One region of the Kitasatospora sp. NPDC052868 genome, then DNA from elsewhere that is predicted to be linked to it. Evidence: predicted binding sites of a transcription regulator. Region 1 holds the regulator's gene; each other region holds the start of a gene.
What was found. The regulator HrcA, encoded in region 1, represses chaperone genes, less so after heat shock. The targets are predictions, from matches to a motif close to TTNGCACTCNGNNNNNCNGAGTGCNAA.
Positions count from the first base shown of each region.

Region 2: a site for HrcA is predicted at 2,412-2,438, ahead of groL (chaperonin GroEL). Genes of this name have one in related genera too.
Region 3: a site for HrcA is predicted at 2,363-2,389, ahead of ACIGZJ_RS19010 (FmdB family zinc ribbon protein). Genes of this name have one in related genera too.
Region 4: a site for HrcA is predicted at 2,035-2,061, ahead of groES (co-chaperone GroES). Genes of this name have one in related genera too.

Region 1 is NZ_JBITZW010000001.1:64,919-69,164, reverse strand. It holds gene dnaJ (molecular chaperone DnaJ) at 1-748, opposite strand, end outside; gene hrcA (heat-inducible transcriptional repressor HrcA) at 824-1,858, opposite strand; gene htpX (zinc metalloprotease HtpX) at 2,121-3,041, shown strand; gene ACIGZJ_RS00280 (hypothetical protein) at 3,123-3,707, shown strand; gene ACIGZJ_RS00275 (DUF3097 domain-containing protein) at 3,784-4,246, shown strand, end outside.
Region 2 is NZ_JBITZW010000031.1:7,238-11,483, forward strand. It holds gene thrC (threonine synthase) at 1-1,146, shown strand, start outside; gene ACIGZJ_RS32880 (MoaD/ThiS family protein) at 1,173-1,451, shown strand; gene ACIGZJ_RS32885 (cold-shock protein) at 2,058-2,261, shown strand; gene groL (chaperonin GroEL) at 2,595-4,217, shown strand.
Region 3 is NZ_JBITZW010000010.1:125,359-129,604, reverse strand. It holds gene ACIGZJ_RS19020 (potassium/proton antiporter) at 1-431, shown strand, start outside; gene ACIGZJ_RS19015 (MFS transporter) at 795-2,219, shown strand; gene ACIGZJ_RS19010 (FmdB family zinc ribbon protein) at 2,401-2,733, shown strand; gene mscL (large conductance mechanosensitive channel protein MscL) at 3,340-3,759, shown strand; gene ACIGZJ_RS19000 (hypothetical protein) at 3,832-4,104, opposite strand.
Region 4 is NZ_JBITZW010000030.1:29,533-33,778, forward strand. It holds gene ACIGZJ_RS32655 (polysaccharide deacetylase family protein) at 1-716, shown strand, start outside; gene ACIGZJ_RS32660 (methyltransferase domain-containing protein) at 729-1,904, opposite strand; gene groES (co-chaperone GroES) at 2,203-2,508, shown strand; gene groL (chaperonin GroEL) at 2,643-4,246, shown strand, end outside.

The DNA.
Region 1 (4,246 bases):
CGTAGAGGTCGCCGGCCGGGCCGCCGCCGGGGCCGACCTCGCCCTCGCCGGCCAGCTGGATCCGGGTGCCGTTGTCGACACCGGCCGGGATCTTGACGGTCAGGGTGCGGCGGGCCCGGACGCGGCCGTCGCCGGCGCACTCGGGGCACGGGGTCGGCACGACGGTGCCGAAGCCCTGGCACTGCGGGCAGGGGCGGGAGGTCATGACCTGGCCCAGGAAGGACCGGGTGACCTGGGAGACCTCGCCCTTGCCGCGGCACATGTCGCAGGTCTGCGCGGAGGTGCCGGGGGCGGCGCCCTCACCGCTGCAGGTGGTGCAGGTGACGGCGGTGTCGACCTGGAGTTCCTTGGTGGTGCCGAAGGCGGCCTCCTCCAGGGTGATCTCCAGCCGGATCATGGCGTCCTGGCCGCGCCTGGTCCGCGAGCGCGGGCCGCGCTGGCCGGAGGCCGCGCCGAAGAAGGCGTCCATGATGTCGGAGAAGCCGAAGCCCGCCGCGCCCGCGCCGAAGCCGCCCGCGCCGCCGCCGTTGGGCGACAGCGGGTCGCCGCCGAGGTCGTAGACCTGGCGCTTCTGCGGGTCCGAGAGCACCTCGTAAGCGGCGTTGATCTCCTTGAACCGCTCCTGCGTCTTCGGGTCCGGGTTGACGTCCGGGTGCAGTTCGCGTGCCAGGCGCCGGAACGCCTTCTTGATCTCGTCCTGCCCCGCATCCCGTCGGACGCCGAGTACCGCGTAGTAGTCCGTGGCCACCAAATGCTCCGCTTGTTCCGCCTGTAGAAGTGCTTGCGACTGGTGCCACCGCCGGATTTCCGACGGCGGCCGTTCCTACGACTCGGCCAGGATCTGACCCACGTACCGTGCCACCGCTCGCACCGCCCCCATTGTGCCCGGATAGTCCATCCGGGTCGGACCGATCACACCCAGTTTGGCCACGCTCTCGTCGCCCGAACCGTAACCGACGGAGACGACCGAGGTGGAATTGAGCCCCTCGTAGGCGTTCTCCCGCCCGATCCGGACCGTCACCCCCGCGTCCGCGGTCTCACCCAGGAGGCGGAGCAGGATGACCTGCTCCTCCAGGGCCTCCAGCACCGGCTGGATGGTGAGCGGGAAGTCGTGGCCGAAGCGGGTCAGGTTGGCCGTGCCGGCCAGCATGATCCGCTCCTCGTTCTGCTCGGCGAGCGCCTCGAAGAGCGTCGCCAGGACGATCGTGACGGCCGGCCGGTCGGCCGCCTCGAAGGCCGCCGGGAGTTCCTCCAGCAGCCCCGGCACCTCGGGCAGCCGCTGTCCGACGGCCCGGGTGTTGATCTTGGCGCGGAGGTCCGCGAGGACCACCTCGCCGACCGCGCCCGGGCAGTCGACCATCCGCTGCTCGACCCGGCCGGTGTTGGTGATCAGGACCAGCATCACCTTGGTCGGAGCGAGGGCGACGAGTTCGATGTGCCGCACCGTCGACCGGGAGAGCGAGGGGTACTGGACAACCGCGACCTGCCTGGTGAGCTGGGCGAGCAGCCGGACCGTCCGGGCGACCACGTCGTCCAGGTCGACCGCGCCGTCCAGGAAGTGCCGGATCGCCCGCCGCTCGGGCGCGCTCATCGGCTTGACCTCGGCCAGCCGGTCGACGAACAGGCGGTACCCCTTGTCGGTGGGGATCCGCCCGGCGCTGGTGTGCGGCTGGTGGATGTAGCCGTCCTCCTCCAGCGCGGCCATGTCGTTGCGGACGGTGGCCGGGGAGACCCCGAGGCTGTGCCGCTCCACCAGGGCCTTGGAGCCGACCGGCTCCTCCGTCCCCACGTAGTCCTGGACGATGGCGCGCAGCACGGCGAGCTTGCGCTCGTCGAGCTGTCGGACCTCACCGGCCATGGGGCACGCACCTCCGTCTTCGCACGTTGTCCGTTGTGGCATGTGTCCGCTTTGGCATGCTGCGAGCCGCTCTGGGAGGGCCCCGGCTCTGGCACTCTGAACACACGAGTGCCAGGACCGTACCTGCCAGTGTAAGGCCCGGGTCCGACGGCAGGAACGGCCTGTCGGGGGTGATCCTGCCCGCACTGTCCGGTGCGCGGGTGATGCCGTGGGCCCGACCGGGTGGCAGCATCGATAGCGAACGGCGAACGGAGGAGCAGCGATGTCGAGCTCGGGCCAGCACACCCGCTTCGCCCCGGACCGCGGTCTGACCGGCCGGATGGTCGGGACGATGTTCGTGATCGGGCTGTTGTACGTCGGTTTCACCGGCCTGCTGATCGTGCTGCTGCGCGGGGCCTGGCCACTGATCGTGCTGCTCTCGGGCGGCCTGTTCGTGGCCCAGTTCTGGTTCAGCGACAAGATCACCGAACGGGCGATGGGCGCCCACCGGGTGACCCCGGAGCAGTACCCGCAGCTGCACGGCACCATCGACCGGCTCTGCGCGCTCGCCGACATGCCCAAACCCCGGGTGGCGGTCGCCGACAACGACATGCCGAACGCCTTCGCCACCGGGCGCAACCCGCAGAACGCCGTGGTCTGCGTGACCACCGGGCTGCTGCGGCGGCTGGAGCCGGAGGAGCTGGAGGGCGTGCTGGCGCACGAGCTGTCGCACGTCGCCCACCGGGACGTCGCGGTGATGACCATCGCCGGCTTCCTCGGCGTGCTGGCCGGGGCGATGACCCGGATCGCGATGTACGGCGGGTTCATGGGCGGCGGCCGGAACAGCAACGACTCCAACGCGGCCATCGCCGCGCTGGTCATCCCGCTGGTCTCGATCGTGGTGTACGCGATCAGCTTCCTGCTGACCAGGCTGCTCTCCCGCTACCGGGAGCTGGCCGCCGACCGGGCCGCCGCCCAGCTCACCGGCCGGCCCAGCGCGCTGGCCTCGGCGCTGACCAAGGTGACCGGCCAGATCGCCGCGATCCCGACCAGGGACCTGCGCCAGGCCCAGCCGTACAACGCCTTCTACTTCGCCCCGGCGCTGAGCGCCCGGGAGGCCGCCTCGCAGCTGTTCTCCACCCACCCCTCGCTGGAGAAGCGGCTGGAGCAGCTGGCGAGCATCTCGGCCCAGCTCGGCCGCTGAGCCGGGCACCGGGCGAACCCCCGAGCCGATGTGCCGGGCCGACCGCCGACCCCGCCCGAAACACCTCCGGAAGGGACCACCGTGGGATTCCTGGACGCCCTGTTCGGCCGCACCAAGCCGGTCAAACCCGACCTCGACCAGCTGTTCGGGATCCCCTCGGCCGCGCTGACCCTGGAGGCGGCCGCGGGCTTCCTGCCGACCGGTCTCGGGTCGGTCTGCTTCGCGGCCGTCGAGGGCGGGGCCTTCGGCGAGGTGGAGCGGCAGGTCCGGGCGCTGCTGGACGCCGACACCGAGCGCGGCGGCGTCCCGGTGGAGGCCTCCAAGGACGCGTACGGCTACTCCTGGCTGCTCGCCCGGCACACCCCGCAGGAGCTGCCGGAGCTGGTCAACGACCTGCACGCGGTCAACAGCGAGCTGGAGGCGAACGGCTTCGGGCCGCAGCTGCTCTGCTCGCTGGTCGCCTTCCGCAACGCCGAGGGGCAGTCGCTGGCACTGGTCTACCTGTTCAAGCGCGGCACCGTCTACCCGTTCGCGCCGATGCCGGGCGGCGGGGAGCGGCGCAACAGCCCGCTGGAGCTCCAGGTGAACGCCATGCTCGGGAACGACCTGCGGCTGGAGAAGGACCTCGGCCGCTGGTTCCCGGTCTGGGGCGCACCGGGGCTGTGAGGTCCGCCGCGGCGGCGCGGCCGACAGGTCGACCGGCTGAGGGACTGACGGGCCGACGGACCCTAGACTCCGGGGAATGCGCAGCCGCGAGTACGGACCCGATCTGACCCCGCCGTGGAAGCGGCAGCAGCCCGCCCCGGAGGTGCCCGCCGAGCGGGACCTGGTGGTCGAGGAGGCGGCGAGCGGCTTCTGCGGCGCGGTGGTGCGCTGTGAGAAGACGGCGGAGGGCTTCACCGTCACCCTGGAGGACCGCTTCGGCAGCCACCGGGTGTTCCCGCTGGTGCCCCGCGGCTTCCTACTGGAGGGCCGGACGGTCACCCTGGTCCGCCCCGCCGCGGCCGCACCGGTGCCCTCCCGGGCACCCGGCCGGACCGCCTCCGGGTCGGTGGCCGTGCCCGGCGCCCGCGCACGGGTGGCCCGGGAGTCCCGGATCTACGTCGAGGGCCGGCACGACGCCGAGCTGGTCGAGCGGGTCTGGGGCGACGACCTGCGGATCGAGGGCGTGGTCGTCGAGTACCTGGAGGGCGTCGACGACCTGG
Region 2 (4,246 bases), on a different contig from region 1:
GCCTACGACTTCGGCAGCGAGGGCGCCGAGGAGCTGCGCAAGCGGATCGAGGCCGGACCGGCGTCGATCTGGCGCTACGCCCCGCTGCTGCCGGTGCCGGCCGACGTCGCCGGCAAGCCGAACCTGAACCCGGGGTGGACCCCGCTGGTGAAGGCGGACAACCTGGGCCGCGAGCTCGGATTCACCGCCCAGCTGCACATCAAGGACGACTCGGGCAACCCGACGCACTCGTTCAAGGACCGCGTGGTGGCCTGCGCCATCGAGGCCGCGCGGGCCTTCGGCTTCACCACCCTGTCCTGCTCGTCGACCGGCAACCTGGCCGGTGCGGTGGGCGCGGCGGCGGCCCGGGCCGGTTTCAAGTCCTGCGTGTTCATCCCGCACGACCTGGAGCAGGGCAAGGTCGTGATGGCCGGTGTCTACGGCGGCGAGCTGGTCGGCATCGAGGGCAACTACGACGACGTGAACCGCTTCTGCTCGGAGCTGATCGGCGACCCGGCCGGTGAGGGCTGGGGCTTCGTCAACGTCAACCTGCGCCCGTACTACGGCGAGGGCTCCAAGACGCTGGCGTACGAGATCTGCGAGCAGCTCGGCTGGCGGCTGCCGGAGCAGATCGTCATCCCGATCGCCTCGGGCTCGCAGCTGACGAAGATCGACAAGGGCCTGCAGGAGCTGATCAGGCTGGGCCTGGTCGAGGACCGGCCGTACCGGATCTTCGGCGCCCAGGCGGAGGGCTGCTCGCCGGTGTCGGCGGCCTTCAAGGCCGGCCACGACGTGATCCGCCCGGTCAAGCCGGACACCATCGCCAAGTCGCTGGCGATCGGCAACCCGGCCGACGGCCCGTACGTGCTGGACATCGCCCGCCGCACCGGCGGCGCCGTCGAGGACGTCACCGACGCCGAGGTGGTGGCCGCGATCAAGCTGCTGGCCCGCACCGAGGGCGTCTTCGCCGAGACCGCGGGCGGGGTGACCGTCGGCGTGCTGAAGAAGCTGGTCGAGACCGGACAGCTGGACCCGGCCAAGGAGACCGTCGCGATCAACACCGGCGACGGCCTGAAGACCCTGGACGCCGTCTCCGACGCCGGCATGACCGCCGTGATCCGCCCGACGCTGGCGTCGTTCCGCGACGCCGGCCTCGCGTCCGCCTGACCCACCCGCAGCAAGGAGAAGCCCCCATGAGCGCCACCGTCCGCATCCCGACCATCCTGCGCACCTACACCGGCGGCGTCGCCGAGGTGACCGCCGAGGGCACCACCCTGGGTGAGGTCATCGCCGACCTGGAGAACAACCACGCGGGCATCTCCGCCCGCATCCTGGACGACGCCGGAAAGCTGCGCCGTTTCGTCAACGTCTACGTCAACGACGACGACGTGCGCTTCGCGGAGGGCCTGGCCACCGAGATCAAGGACGGCGCCGGCATCTCGATCATCCCCGCGGTGGCCGGCGGCTGCTGAGCCGCCCCTTCCCCGGTCGGCGCCCGGTTCTCCGGCCGCCCGCTTCTTCGACCAGCCGTTCGCGCGTACGGAATTCCGCTTCCCGTACGCGCGGGCGGCTGGTCGCATTCCGGCCGGAATATTTCCCGGTCAAGTCGGAGTAGAGTGTGGCTCAGCCGGGAACAGGGCTCCCCCTCCCCCTTTCACCGGCGGTCGAATCCGTCCGCGCCCGTACCGCCGGTATCCGTCCGGCCGCTGAGACCGGCGCCGGGGCCGTGACGTTGAAACATGTCAGGCCGATGTCAGAATTCTTCAGGGGATTTGGGCAATTCGTCCGCTATGTCCGGCGTGGAATGCGGGAATTTCTCCCGCTTTCACCCGGCCTGTCCCCTGACACCCCTAGCGAATTCCCAGCGGCGGGCTCTGTTGCAGAGGGCGTCGATCCGGATACATTCAGCCGCGGTCGACGCAATCGCCCGTTCATCGGATGCCTCCGATGGGCTCGGCGGGGGATTGCGGCGTGCACGGCTGCGCCCAGGGGGGGTTCCCCGGGCCGGCCTCAACCAGACCCGGGCCCGCAGACCTGCGGGCGCGTGAAGGGCCAGCACAGCACTAGGGGAGTTCGGAATGGCTCAGGGCACCGTCAAGTGGTTCAACGCGGAGAAGGGCTACGGCTTCATCGCGGTCGACGGTGGTGCGGACGTCTTCGTCCACTACAGCGCGATCCAGATGGACGGCTACCGCACCCTTGAGGAGGGCCAGCGGGTCGAGTTCGAGATCTCTCAGGGGCAGAAGGGCCCGCAGGCGGACATGGTCCGCGCGGCGGTCTGACCTTTCCGGTCCCAGGAGTTCGGCTCGGCCCATCGGCTGGTGCACCTCTTGCTTCGCTGCGGGCCCGTACGACACGTCGTACGGGCCCGCAGCCATGTCCGGATCCGGCGCTCCGGGGCGGCCGGTGCGGCTCGCGGGTTGGCGATTGGGCTTGCACTCGCCTACCCGGAGTGCTAATCATTGGCGTTAGCACTCACAGCGTGAGAGTGACAGCGGACCGGGTCGGTGAGGCCCCCGGGAGCGGTAGGGGAAAGGACCCCCGCACACCAGGGCCGTCCGTCGCGGGCACCCCTTGGTCCGAGCAGTCGACCGTGTCCCGGAGGACCACTTCTGATGGCCAAGATCATCGCCTTTGATGAGGAAGCTCGCCGCGGCCTTGAGCGTGGCATGAACCAGCTCGCCGACGCAGTGAAGGTCACGCTCGGCCCCAAGGGTCGCAACGTCGTGCTGGAGAAGAAGTGGGGCGCCCCCACGATCACCAACGACGGTGTCTCCATCGCCAAGGAGATCGAGCTCGAGGACCCGTACGAGAAGATCGGTGCCGAGCTCGTCAAGGAGGTCGCCAAGAAGACCGACGACGTCGCGGGTGACGGCACCACCACCGCCACCGTGCTGGCCCAGGCGCTCGTTCGCGAGGGTCTGCGCAACGTCGCCGCCGGCGCCAACCCGATGGCCCTGAAGCGCGGTATCGAGAAGGCCGTCGCCGCCGTCTCGGACCAGCTGCTGGCCCAGGCCAAGGACGTGGAGACCAAGGAGCAGATCGCCTCCACCGCCTCCATCTCGGCCGCCGACACCCAGATCGGCGAGCTCATCGCCGAGGCGATGGACAAGGTCGGCAAGGAAGGCGTCATCACCGTCGAGGAGAGCAACACCTTCGGTCTGGAGCTTGAGCTCACCGAGGGCATGCGCTTCGACAAGGGCTACATCTCCGCCTACTTCGCCACCGACCTGGAGCGGATGGAGGCGACGTTCGAGGACCCGTACATCCTCATCGCCAACTCCAAGATCGGCTCGGTCAAGGACCTGCTCCCGCTGCTGGAGAAGGTCATGCAGAGCGGCAAGCCGCTCGTCATCATCGCCGAGGACGTCGAGGGCGAGGCCCTGTCGACCCTGGTCGTGAACAAGATCCGCGGCACCTTCAAGTCCGTCGCCGTCAAGGCCCCGGGCTTCGGCGACCGCCGCAAGGCCATGCTCGGCGACATCGCCATCCTCACCGGTGGCACCGTGATCTCCGAGGAGGTCGGCCTCAAGCTGGAGAACGCCGGCGTCGACCTGCTGGGCACCGCCCGCAAGGTGGTCATCACCAAGGACGAGACCACCATCGTCGACGGTGGCGGCGACAGCGACCAGGTCGCCGGCCGCGTGAACCAGATCCGTGCCGAGATCGAGAACAGCGACTCGGACTACGACCGCGAGAAGCTCCAGGAGCGCCTCGCCAAGCTGGCCGGCGGCGTGGCCGTCATCAAGGCCGGCGCGGCCACCGAGGTGGAGCTCAAGGAGCGCAAGCACCGCATCGAGGACGCCGTCCGCAACGCGAAGGCCGCCGTCGAGGAGGGCATCGTCGCCGGTGGTGGCGTCGCGCTGCTGCAGGCGTCCGTCGCCTTCGACAAGCTGGAGCTGGAGGGCGACGAGGCCACCGGTGCCAACATCGTCAAGGTCGCGCTGGAGGCCCCGATCAAGCAGATCGCGACCAACGCCGGCCTGGAGGGTGGCGTCGTGGTGGAGAAGGTGCGCAACCTCCCCGCCGGTCACGGCCTGAACGCCGCCACCAACGAGTACGTCGACCTGGTCGCCGCGGGCATCATCGACCCGGCCAAGGTCACGCGCTCCGCGCTGCAGAACGCCGCCTCCATCGCGGCGCTCTTCCTCACCACCGAGGCCGTCATCGCCGACAAGCCGGAGAAGGCCGCTGCGGCCGCCGGCGGCGGCATGCCGGGCGGTGACATGGACTTCTGATCCCCTCGCGGATCGGCTGGTCTTCGCAG
Region 3 (4,246 bases), on a different contig from region 1:
CGGGCGCGCCGAGGGCCCAGGACGTCTTCAACATCGTCTTCATCCTGGTCGTGGTCTTCACACTGCTCCAGGGCCCGACCCTGCCCTGGGTGGCGAAGCGGCTGCGGATCTCCGAGGGCTCGATGGGCCAGGACCTCGGCATCGAGTCCGCGCCGCTGGAGAAGCTGCACGGGCACCTGCTGTCGGTGGCGCTCTCCCCGACCTCCCGGATGTCCGGCGTGGAGATCGGCGAGCTGCGGCTGCCGGCCGGCGCCGCGGTGACCCTGGTGGTGCGGGAGGGCAGCAGCTTCGTCCCCGACAAGGCCACCGTGCTGCGCGGCGGCGACGAGCTGCTGGTGGTCACCACCGACGAGGTGGGCGAGGCGGCGGAGCGGCGGCTGCGGGCCGTGGACAAGGGCGGCAAGCTGGCCGGCTGGCTGCACGGGCGGTAGTCCTGCCCGGGCTCCGGGTGCGGCCGGCACTCGGCCCCGCTCGGCCGCCGCGCGGCTTGGCGCTGGCTTCCTACGGCCTTCGCGCGGTGTTCACCTTTCATTGGCAGGACATTTTTGATGTCGCCCTGTATTGTGGAGGCAGGCGCGACATCTACGCGCGTATAAGTATGATGGTTGATACACACCCAGCATCTGCCTGAAGCAGAGTTGGCGCGACCGCTCGGCGGCCGCGGCCCGGACCTCGGCAACCACGCCGATCCGGCCCGGTAACTACCCCGGTCGACGCGCGAGAGGACGACTCTCGGCGCCGTCGGGGCCCCACCATGCCCCTTCCGCGCTACCAGGCAGCAGGAAGGACCGACCGTGACGGCCCGCCGAACGGTCGACAACAACGGCGTCGCGAAGGACGCCGGCGCCGACGCGCCCACCCGGGTCGGGTACGGCACGCTGCTGCGCACACCCGGCGCCCGGACGTTCCTGGTGCCCGCGTTCGCGGCGCGCCTGCCGTACGCCATGCTCAGCCTGGGGATCGTCCTGCTGGTCCTCGACACCCACGGCTCCTACGGCACCGCCGGCACCGTCGCCGCGGTCTCGGCCGTCGCCCAGGCCCTGATCGGCCCGCAGACCGGCCGGCTGGCCGACCGGTACGGCCAGGCCGCCGTGCTGGTGCCCAGCGTCCTGGTGCACGCCGTCTCGGTCGGCGCGCTGATCGCGCTGGCCCTGGGCCACGCCCCGGTCTGGGCGCTGCTGCTGGCCGCCGCGCCGGCCGGCGCCAGCGTGCCGCAGGTCGGCGCGATGGTGCGCGCCCGCTGGGTGGCCAAGCTCTCCTCGGAGGGCGCCTCCACCCCCGTGCTGAACACCGCGTTCGCCTTCGAGTCGGTGACCGACGAGTTCACCTTCGTGATCGGCCCGGTGCTGGCCGGTGCCATCGCCACCTCGCTCAACCCCTCGACCGGCCTGATCGCCGAGGCCGCGCTGACCGTCGTCGGCGGGCTCGCGTTCGCCGCCCAGCGGCGCACCGCCCCGGCCCGGCACCCGCACCAGCCCGGTGTCCGCCGCGCCTCCGCGCTCGCCTCCCCTGGCGTTCGACTGCTGGCCGGCGCGTTCCTGGGCGTCGGGACCGTCTTCGGTGCCATGCAGGTCTCGGTGACCGCCTTCACCGAGTCGGTCGGCCAGCCCGGGGCCAACGGCGCCGTGTACGGGATCTTCGCCGGCGGCTCGATGCTGGCCGGTGTGCTGTACGGCATGGTCGCCTGGCGGCAGGCCGCGCGGCACCGGCTGCTGGCCAGCTACGCGCTGCTGGTGCTGGGCTGCTCCACGCTCTGGGCGATGCCCAACCTGGTCGCGCTGGCGATCGCCGGACTGGTCTGCGGCCTGGCCATCGCGCCGACCCTGATCACCGGGTACACGCTGGTCGAGACGCTGGTCTCGGACGGCGCCAAGACCGAGGCCTTCACCTGGCTGACCGGTGCGATCGGCCTCGGCCTGGCGACCGGGTCCACGGTGGCCGGGCAGCTGATCGACGGGCACGGCCCGTCGGCCGGGTTCCTGGTGCCGGTGGCCGGGGCCGGGCTGGGCCTGATCGCGCTGGTCGCGCTGCGGCGGTTCCTGATCGCGCCGGGCGCGCCGAGCCGGACGGTTGCGTCCGGTGCGGCGGCTGCCGGCGGTGTGGTGGCCACTGGCGGCTCGGCGGTCGCGGGCGGTTCGGCGGTCGCGGGCGGTTCGGCGGTCGCGGGCGGTTCGGAGCGGGGTGCGGCGCCGCAGCTCGTGGGTGCCGCCAAGGCCTGACGGAGGCGGTGCGGGCGCCGCTCCGAGCACGGGGTGGGCGCCGGTTCCGGGTGGGGTGGGCGGCGGCTCGCGGCCGTCGCCCGGTTCATCTCACACCGGAGTCGCTGGACTGATCCAGCGGAATGCCGCATCATTGAACATCGTTAGCACTCATCAGGCGAGAGTGCCAGGAGGAAGACAAGTGCCCACGTACCAGTACCAGTGCACCGAGTGCGGCAACGGCCTGGAGGCGGTGCAGAAGTTCACCGACGAGGCGCTGACCACGTGCCCCGGCTGCCAGGGACGGCTCCGCAAGGTCTTCTCGGCCGTGGGCGTGGTCTTCAAGGGCTCGGGCTTCTACCGGACCGACAGCCGTTCGTCGTCCAGCAGCTCGGTGGGCGCGAACGCGTCCTCGGGCTCCTCGTCCTCGGGTTCGGCGGCCTCGGGTTCGTCGGCCTCCTCGGCCGCGTCCTCGTCCTCGGGCGGCTCGACGCCCGCCGCCAGCTCCGCCCCGGCGGCGAAGCCGGCCGGCTGAGCAAGGCCGAAGGCAGCACCAGAAGCATTCGAAAAGGCCCGGTGGCCCCGCTTTTCGGCGGACCACCGGGCCTTTTCGTTGGCCCGGGGCACACCGGATTAGCCCGGACGGGTGTACGAAGTTATCCACACCCCCGGGTTTTCCACAGGCTGCGGGAAAGGACTTCCACGGGCTTTGCGATGGGCGCAGAGTGTGCGTCACGGAGACCGGCCGATTCGGGGCCGGGCTCGTGCGACCACAGGTGGTGTCCCACATGACCGCGACGTTTCCCCTCCCCCTTCCGCTTCCCCTGGCCCAGCGACCGGCGCCGACCCGGCGGTACGCCGTGCCGCTCCCGGCGCTCGCCGTGCCCCCGGGCCGGGAGGTGCCCTCGTTCCCGCCGATCAGACGCGGCGGCACCGGGCGGTACCGGCTGACCCAGGCCGTGCGCCGGCGGCCCGCCGTCCTGGCCGTAGGCCTGCTCCTCGCGGCGGCGGCGCTCACCGCCGGGGTGCCGCGGGCGGGGCTGCCACCGCCGGGGGCCACCCCGATCCACCATTCGGGCTGTCAACCGGGAGAGCTCGAAGATCACCCGTGACCTGGAGACGACTTCGTCGTTCACGCGGCATGAAAGGCTTCAAGGAATTCCTGCTGCGTGGAAATGTCGTCGATCTGGCCGTCGCCGTCGTCATCGGTGCGGCTTTCACCAACATCGTCAACGCCTTCGTCAAGGGCGTGATCAACCCGCTCGTCGGCCTTTTCGGAGCCAAGGATCTGGCGTCCTACAGTTCCTGCCTCAAGGGCCCCTGCGAGGTGAACGCGGCCGGTGAGGTCACGTCCGGCATCTACATCCTCTGGGGCTACGTGCTCAGCGCGGCCCTGCAGTTCCTGATCACCGCTGCCGTCGTCTACTTCTTCCTGATCCTGCCCATGACCAGGTTCACCGCCAAGCGCAAGACCCTCGACGAGGAGATGGCGGAGGCGGAGGCCAAGGAGGTCGCCCTGCTCACCGAGATCCGCGACGTGCTGGTCACCAGCCAGCGCTGAGCACCGGCCGGCACTGAGCACGCCCGGCCGCGCTCCGGGATTCAAGGCTCCGGGCTTCGGCTCAGGCCGGTCTCAGCCCCCGTGGTGCGGCGGGCGCTGGCTCAGGTACCAGTCCAGCCCCCGTGCACCGCTCTGCCCCGCTCCGGGTCGGTCGCCCCAACCGGAGTCGGTGTCGTCCCGGGACTGCTGGTCCAGCGGATCCCGGAACACCAGCCGGGCCTTCGGTGTCGGCTTGTCCCCGGCGCCTCCGGTGGCCCCGGTACCCCCGGTGCCGTCCGTGGCGCGTTCCGGCCCCTTGACGCCCTCGACACCTTCCGTGCCCCGTACGGGGTTCTGCTCGCCCACCGGTCCGCCTCCGTCGTCCTCTGCCGTTCCGATCCCCTGCATCTGTCCCTACAGCCTAGAAGCCCCCTGGCCGGCCGCCGCCGACGCACAGCGGGCCCGGGGGGGGGGCGCGCCCCCCCCCGGCCCCCCCGGGGGCCCCCCC
Region 4 (4,246 bases), on a different contig from region 1:
CCGCCGCCGGGGACGCGGCCGCCTGGGCCAAGTGGGGCCTCAAGCCGCTGCCGCCCGCCCCCGCGGCCCCCGCCGACAAGCCGGTCAAGCTCCAGCGGACCGGCCCGGTACCGGTGTTCAGCGAGGTGAGGACGAACGACAAGGTCGTCTTCATCACCATCGACGACGGCGCCGAGAAGGACCCGAAGTTCGTCGAGATGCTGACCGAGCTCAAGGTGCCGGTCTCGATGTTCCTGACCCGGGACATCGTCAAGGACGACTACGGCTACTTCAAGCCGCTCCAGGCGCTCGGCAACCACATCCACAACCACACCGTGGACCACGCGCAGATGAGCAAGGTCGCGCCGGAGAAGCAGAAGTCCGAGATCTGCGACGCCCAGTCCGCGCTCACCCAGCAGTACGGCACCGCGCCGCTGCTGTTCCGCCCGCCGTACGGGGACGGCGCCAACACCCCGGCGCTCAACACCTCGGTGCAGCAGTGCGGGCCGCGGGCGATCGTGCTGTGGCGCGAGTCGATGCAGATCCACGACATGCAGTACCAGGCGGCGGACAAGAAGCTGAAGCCCGGCGACATCGTCCTCGCGCACTTCCGCGGCCCGAAGGACCTCAAGGGCGAGAGCATGACGCAGATGTTCGGGGAGATGCTGGCCCGGATCCAGGAGCAGGGCTTCGCGGTGGCGCGGCTGGAGGACTACATCCAGCCACCCGCGCCCTGAGCCGGGCCGGCCCTACGGCTTCGCGACGGGCTGACCGAGCATCATCAGCGGCCCGTGGTCGGTGCGGCTGAGGATCACCGTGACGGAGTTCGGGCCGCTCGGCTTCAGCTGGCGGCGCAGCTCCTCCGGGGTGATCGCCATTCCGCGCTTCTTGATCACCACCGTGCCGACGGCCCGCTCGCGCAGCAGCGCCTTCAGCTTCTTGATGTGGAACGGCAGCACGTCGGTCAGCTCGTACGCGTGCGCGTACGGGGTGGCGACCAGCCGGTCCGAGGTGACGTAGGCGATCTTCGGGTCGATCAGCCGGCCGCCCACCTGCCCGGCCACCTCGGCGACCAGGTGGGCCCGGATCACCGCGCCGTCCGGCTCGTACAGGTAGCGCCCGACCGGTCCGGCGGGCGGATCGGGCAGGTCGCCGCCGACCAGCGAGTCGCCGTGCGGCAGCAGGGTGGCCCGGTGCGGGCGCGCGGCCCCGGTGCCGAACCAGAGCACCGCCTCCTTGACGTCGCCGTGGTCGGAGACCCACTCGGCCTCGGCGTCCGCCGGGACGGCCTCGTGCGGGATGCCCGGGGCGACCTTCAGCGCGCCGATCGGGGTGCGCCGGCCGGCCTCGACCGCCCAGGAAAGCGGCGGGGTGTACGCCTCCGGGTCGAACACCCGGCCGCGCGCCGTCCGGCGGGCCGGGTCGGTGAAGACCGCGTCGAAACCGGTGACGTCGACGTCGGCGACGTCCGCGCAGCGCACCTCGACCAGGTCGGCCAGGCCCAGCGCCGCCGCGTTGGCAGCGGTGGCGGCGCAGGCGGCCGGATCCCGGTCGACGGCGAGCACCTCGATCCCGGCCCGGGCCAGCGCCAGCACGTCCCCGCCGATCCCGCAGCAGAGATCGGCCAGCCGCCGGACGCCGAGCTCGGCGAACCGCCGCGCCCGCCACTCGGCGACGCTGCGCCGGGTGGACTGCTCGACCCCGTTGGGCGTGAAGTACATCAGGTCGGCGTCCGCGCCGAACTTCGCCCGCGCCCGCTGCCGCAGCCTGGCCTGCCCGAACGCGGCGGACACCAGCTCCGCCGGGTGCTCCCGCCGCAGCCGGGTGGCCAGCGCCAGCTCCTCCTCGGGCGTGAACTCGCGCAGCTCGGCGAGCAGGTCTCGGCCCTCGGGCGTCAGCAGGGGCTGCAGGTTCTCGGTCTCCACCCGGCCATTCTCGCCGGTCACCCGCCGGGCGGGCCCGCGGGCGGCGGTCCGCCGGGGGCGCCGGGACCGAACGCGCGTACGGCCGGTCGCCCCGCAGGTGCCCCGTGATCCGAATCCGGAGGGCGCGCCGTTGGCACTCTGGTTGACTGAGTGCTAACACCGGCCTATGGTCGTCCTTGGCACTCCCCCCATGGAGAGTGCTAACGCGACAACGTGTGTCTGACCCCCGCGACGGCAGACTCGCAGGTTCGCCCCTACCCGTTAGAAAACCCCGTAATCTCCGAAGGGGAGCTCGGACGTGACCACCAGCAGCAAGGTTGCCATCAAGCCGCTCGAGGACCGCATTGTGGTCCAGCCGCTCGACGCCGAGACCACCACGGCCTCCGGCCTGGTTATCCCGGACACCGCCAAGGAGAAGCCCCAGGAGGGCGTCGTCCTGGCCGTCGGCCCGGGCCGCTTCGAGGACGGCCAGCGTCTGCCGCTCGACGTCGCCGTGGGCGACATCGTCCTGTACTCGAAGTACGGCGGCACCGAGGTGAAGTACCAGGGCGAGGAGTACCTCGTCCTCTCGGCGCGTGACGTTCTCGCCATCATCGAGAAGTAAACGCAGCATCGAGAAGTAAGACGTTCCAGCCCGCCCCGGATCCGTGTCCCTAGTGACAGGGGCCCGGGGCGTGGTTGTTGGCTCACGTAGTTCGCGGCCGCCGCGATGGCCGCACCCCCGAGGGAATAGGGAACATGGCGAAGATCCTGCAGTTCGACGAGGACGCCCGCCGCTCGCTGGAGCGCGGCGTGAACAAGCTGGCCGACACCGTCAAGGTGACGATCGGTCCCAAGGGCCGCAACGTCGTCATCGACAAGAAGTTCGGCGCCCCGACCATCACCAACGACGGTGTCACCATCGCGCGTGAGGTCGAGCTCGACGACCCGTACGAGAACCTTGGCGCGCAGCTCGTCAAGGAGGTCGCCACCAAGACCAACGACGTCGCGGGCGACGGCACCACCACCGCCACCGTGCTGGCCCAGGCCCTGGTCAACGAGGGTCTGCGCAACGTCGCCGCCGGTGCCGGCCCGGCCGCCCTGAAGAAGGGCATCGACAAGGCCGTCGCCGCCGTCTCCGAGCACCTGCTGTCCATCGCCCGCGAGATCGAGGGCAAGGACGACGTCGCCGCCGTCGCGTCCCTCTCCGCGCAGGACACCCAGGTCGGCGAGCTCATCGCCGAGGCGATCGACAAGGTCGGCAAGGACGGTGTCATCACCGTCGAGGAGTCCAACACCTTCGGCGTGGAGCTGGACTTCACCGAGGGCATGCAGTTCGACAAGGGCTACCTCTCGCCGTACTTCGTCACCGACGCGGAGCGTCAGGAGGCGGTTCTCGAGGACCCGTACATCCTGATCAACCAGGGCAAGATCTCCTCCATCCAGGAGCTCCTGCCGCTGCTGGAGAAGATCCTCCAGGGCGGTGCCTCCAAGCCGCTGCTGATCATCGCCGAGGACGTCGACGGCGAGGCGCTGTCCACCCTCGTGGTGAACAAGATCCGCGGCACCTTCAACGCGGTCGCCGTCAAGGCCCCGGGCTTCGGCGACCGCCGCAAGGCGATCCTGGGCGACCTGGCCACCCTGACCGGTGCCACCGTCATCTCCGAGGAGGTCGGCCTCAAGCTCGACCAGGCCGGTCTGGACGTGCTGGGCACCGCCCGCCGCGTGACCATCACCAAGGACGAGACCACGGTCGTCGACGGTGCCGGTGACGCCGAGGCCGTTGCCGGTCGCGTCGCCCAGATCAAGGGCGAGATCGCCAACACGGACTCCGACTGGGACCGCGAGAAGCTGCAGGAGCGCCTGGCCAAGCTGGCCGGCGGCGTCTGCGTCATCAAGGTCGGCGCCGCCACCGAGGTGGAGCTGAAGGAGCGCAAGCACCGCCTGGAGGACGCCATCTCGGCGACCCGTGCCGCGGTCGAGGAGGGCATCGTCGCCGGCGGTGGCGCCTCCCTCGTCCACGCCGCCAAGGTGCTGGAGGGCGGCCTGGGCCTGTCGGGCGACGAGGCGACCGGTGTCGCGGTCGTCCGCAAGGCGCTCGCCGAGCCGCTGCGCTGGATCGCCCAGAACGCGGGCCTCGAGGGCTACGTCATCACCCACAAGGTCGCCGAGCTGGAGGCCGGTCACGGCTTCAACGCGGCCACCGGTGAGTACGGCGACCTGCTGAAGGCCGGCGTCATCGACCCGGTCAAGGTCACCCGCTCCGCGCTGGAGAACGCCGCGTCGATCGCCTCCCTGCTGCTCACCACCGAGACCCTCGTGGTGGAGAAGAAGGAAGAGGAGGCCGACAACGGCCACTCGCA